2 regions of the Vibrio sp. QJM3NY_27 genome follow, and region 2 is predicted to be linked to the other one. Evidence: predicted binding sites of a transcription regulator. Region 2 holds the regulator's gene; the other holds the start of a gene.

Region 1 (2,210 bases), 330 kb from region 2:
CACGTGAACCAAAGTCTTTTGGATTCACTGAATGTGCGTCAACACCTGCGGTTTTCGCTCGTTCTAATCCAAAAGCCTCTGCTTTGTTTGAGAAGACAGCCTTAACTGAAGCATCAATCATATTATTATCACAGGCATCCAAAATTGCCTGTAAGTTACTTCCGCTTCCTGAAACTAACACAACGATGTTTTTATTAGAGTGACTGGTTTTATTTGAGTGATTGTTTTTCATAGAGTGGGTCATACGATTGATTAACTGAACTGTTTACAATGTACCTACATAAACTAAGGTTTTCTGCGGGCTAAATAGCAAAATGAGGACCATTAGGTCCTCATTGATTAACTAAGTAAGTGAACGTATCACTTATTTGATTTCTACTTGCTCTTCGCCAGCTTCAGCGTTTGCGATCTCACCGATAACCCAAGCGTTTTCGCCTTCAGCTTTCAGTAGTTCAACAGCAGCGTCTGCTTGATCTTTAGGTAGAGCAACAACTAGGCCTACACCACAGTTGAAAGTGCGGTACATTTCAAATGTCTCCACGTTACCTTTCTCTTGTAGCCAGTTGAAGATAGCAGGCCATTCCCAGCTCTTGCCATCAATGACGGCTTTAGTACCTTCAGGAAGTACGCGTGGGATGTTTTCCCAGAAACCACCACCTGTGATGTGCGAGATAGCATGAATGTCATGCTCTGCAATCATCTTAAGTGCCGATTTGATGTAAATCTTAGTAGGTTCTAGTAGGTGCTCACCAATAGTGCGACCTTCTAGCTCTTCACTCTTATCAGCACCAGAAACTTCTAGAACTTTACGAATTAAAGAGTAACCGTTTGAGTGTGGACCACTTGAGCCAACAGCGATAAGTGCGTCACCTGCTGCTACTTTAGTACCGTCGATGATGTCAGCTTTCTCTACAACACCAACACAGAAGCCAGCTACGTCGTAGTCGTCGCCTTCGTACATGCCTGGCATTTCAGCCGTTTCACCGCCGATTAGTGCACAACCAGCTTGAACACAGCCTTCTGCAATACCAGAAACAACGTCTGCTGCTGTATCTACATCTAGCTTACCTGTTGCGTAGTAGTCTAGGAAGAATAGCGGCTCACCACCTTGAACGATTAGGTCGTTCACACACATTGCCACTAGATCGATACCAATGGTGTCGTGTTTTTTCAGATCCAAAGCAAGGCGAAGTTTAGTACCAACACCATCAGTACCTGAAACAAGTACTGGCTCTTTGTATTTCGTTGGAAGTTCACATAGGGCGCCAAAGCCACCAATACCGCCCATTACTTCAGGGCGACGAGTGCGTTTAACAGCACCTTTAATACGGTCTACTAGTGCATTACCTGCGTCGATATCAACACCAGCGTCTTTGTAGCTTAGAGAAGAAGTATTACCACTCACGGGATAGTCCTCGAACTTAAGTTGGATGTGAAAACGGCGCTATTCTAACAGGGCTTGATTACCAAGAGCAAACGTTTGCGCGGTTTTTTTTATTAGAATAAAGATTCTGAAATAACCACAAAGTTCGTGTATAATCTACAGGTTTGTTTAAATATTGCCGGAGTTGGAAATGAAAGTTGTTGAAGTGAAACACCCGCTAGTAAAACATAAAATTGGCCTGATGCGTGAAGGTGAGATTAGCACTAAGCGTTTTCGTGAGCTAGCGACAGAAGTGGGTAGCCTTCTAACATACGAAGCGACATCAGACTTTGAAACTGAGCGCGTAACGATTAACGGTTGGAACGGTCCAGTTGAAGTTGACCAAATTAAAGGTAAAAAAGTAACTGTAGTGCCAATCCTACGTGCTGGTCTAGGCATGATGGACGGCGTTCTTGAGCACATCCCAAGTGCACGTATCAGTGTTGTTGGTATCTACCGTGACGAAGAAACGCTTGAGCCAGTACCATACTTCAACAAGCTTGCATCTAACATCGACGAGCGTATTGCTCTAGTCGTAGATCCAATGCTTGCGACAGGTGGTTCTATGATCGCGACTATTGACCTGATGAAAGAGAAAGGTTGTAAGCACTTTAAGATTCTTGTGCTTGTTGCTGCTCCTGAAGGTATCGCTGCTCTAGAAAAAGCGCACCCAGATGTTGAGCTTTACACGGCCGCAATCGATGAGAAGCTAAACGACAAGGGTTACATTGTTCCTGGTCTTGGCGATGCTGGTGATAAGATCTTCGGTACTAAGTAATTCGGTTTC
Region 2 (2,210 bases):
TTGAATCCTTTAGTATCGGTTTATCCATGTTATTTATCTCGGTGTATTTGAACTACGCCACCAAATAAGCAGGTCCGAGAGATTAGCAAAATGTTGCAATTAAATTGTCAATTAGCCGTAAATTACTAAATTATTAGTAGTTACTGCATTTTGCCATCGGTAACCCCGCTACCATACCAACGAGTGGTTTAGGCCGGAAGCTTTGCGTCTCACTCTTTCAAGTGATTTGCCCTGTGCGTGACTGATTGAATAGAATAAAGTTTTTGTTGAATGAGGCTCACACTTGTTATTTCAAAATGTGATATTGCTTCAATTAATGATCTTTCCAGTATGATACCAGGTTCATTCATGTTGTTGATAAAAAAAGCGCACCTAAAGGTGCGCTTGATTAAACTAAACTGAATTTATCAATTAATTTAACGTTTTAACTGTGCTTCGCTCAACAATTTCAGGGTGCATTTCGAACACACGCTTTTCATGGTCTTTATCTTTAATGCGTTCTAACAAAATTTCGAAAGCGTTCTTACCAACACGACGTTTGGGTTGGTGAACCGTTGTTAACGGCGGAGAGAAGTATTCAGCCAACTCGATGTTGTCATAGCCGATCACTGAAATATCTTCAGGGATACGAATTCCTTTCTCTTGCAATCTGCTCATTAGGCCGAGTGCCATGGTGTCGTTAAAACAGAATACGGCCGTTGGGCGATCTACCATCTTAATGATTTTCTCTGCAGCAAGAACCGCAGTATCACACTCGAAGTTACCTTCAATGATCATGTTATCATCGGTAGCAATCTTAGCTTCGTTGAGTGCGCGTTTGTAACCCGCGATGCGTTCAACACATGCCGCTTTGTCTAAGTGGCCACTTAAACAAGCAATCTTGGAGTGACCGTGCTCAATGAGGTATTTGGTCGCTAGGTAACCACCTTCCTCAGAGTTGTCGATGATCTTATCTGCTTGAGAACTCTCAGGGCCCCAATCCATAATCACTTTAGGAATGTCAGCGTGACGGTCTAACATGCCTCTTAGCTCTTCAGTTAGGTCAGAACACATAACTAAGATGCCATCTACACGTTTCTCTGCAAGCATTCGAATGTAGTCACGTTGCTTCTCATAGATACCGCCCGTATTACACAGAATCAAAGTGTAACCTTGACGGTAGCAGTAGCTTTCAACACCATCGATAACTTCAGAGAAGAATAGGTTAGTTGATTGAGTAACTAGCATGCCGATAGTGCGGGTTGTATTGCACTTCAAACTACGAGCAACGGCACTTGGTGCATAGTTCAGTTCGTCTACGGCTTTATTTACTTTTTCTTGCGTCGCTTCTGCAACAAAGCGAGTTTTGTTGATTACGTGAGAAACGGTTGTTGTTGATACGCCTGCTAAGCGAGCGACATCTTTTATAGTGGCCATGGTTTTATCCTATTAGAAGCTACTTTCCCAAAGTACGGAATGAAGTAGCCGTTAAGCTACCTAACTAAGAGCTTAAATTTGTAGGGCTCTTTGGGTACTAAAGTGCTAAAAAACAAAAAACCGCTATTGAGCGGCTTGTCTTAACACCGAAATGCTCAAAACTATAATAAGCATAGCATTTCGTGAATGTTTCATATTTTATCGTTTGCGGTCACAATTTTAGACTGACTAGAAATTACTCGCAATAAAATTCACCCGGAAATCCGGGTGAATTGTCACATTCTTCTGAATTTATTTAACGAGTCATCCAATAAGCTTATTCACCAGCGAGGTATTGGGTGTCCAATGTACAGAATGCAAGTAGCAGAGATGAGACTGATGCGTAGAAACCGAATTCGTCAACGTCATGACATTTAACGTTGAACTTTGGTACCCAAGTAAGAAGTTGTTGCTCTATAAATTGCTGTTGAACAATGAACGATTTTTCTAGCTCTTCTTCAAGTTCCGTTTCATTAGAACGGATGATCAAGTTGCCAAGGAAGTCGAGTGCGATAGCGATGTGGTCAGCTGGTTCTTTTAGGTCTTGGTTCACCACTAAGTTGTGCTTGGCCATGATCTCTTCCATATCTTTTGCTGGCTTATCATTCAAAAGGCCAGTCTCACCGATATACATAGAAGCGTAAGGAAGTGCGCCATGCTTATCTGTTTTTAAGAATAAGTCACAGAAGTCAGCAGACAATTCTAGTTGAGCATCCTCACGCGTTTGTAGGCGGTTTAGCGCATCCACTAGGCTA

Evidence for each region. Region 2 encodes PurR, which represses purine synthesis genes. Its sites were predicted from a motif close to TNANGNAAACGTTTNCNTNA; they were not measured.
Region 1: the regulator PurR is predicted to act here: its motif matches at 1,469-1,488, upstream of purM (phosphoribosylformylglycinamidine cyclo-ligase).

Annotation. Positions count from the first base shown of each region.
Region 1 covers NZ_CM173511.1:2,681,276-2,683,485, reverse strand. The annotation lists gene purN (phosphoribosylglycinamide formyltransferase) at 1-232, opposite strand, end outside; gene purM (phosphoribosylformylglycinamidine cyclo-ligase) at 365-1,405, opposite strand; gene upp (uracil phosphoribosyltransferase) at 1,575-2,201, shown strand.
Region 2 covers NZ_CM173511.1:2,350,384-2,352,593, reverse strand. The annotation lists gene AC3CIA_RS10430 (TfoX/Sxy family DNA transformation protein) at 1-28, opposite strand, end outside; cyclic di-GMP riboswitch class I at 156-241, opposite strand; gene purR (HTH-type transcriptional repressor PurR) at 412-1,416, opposite strand; gene torD (molecular chaperone TorD) at 1,733-2,210, opposite strand, start outside.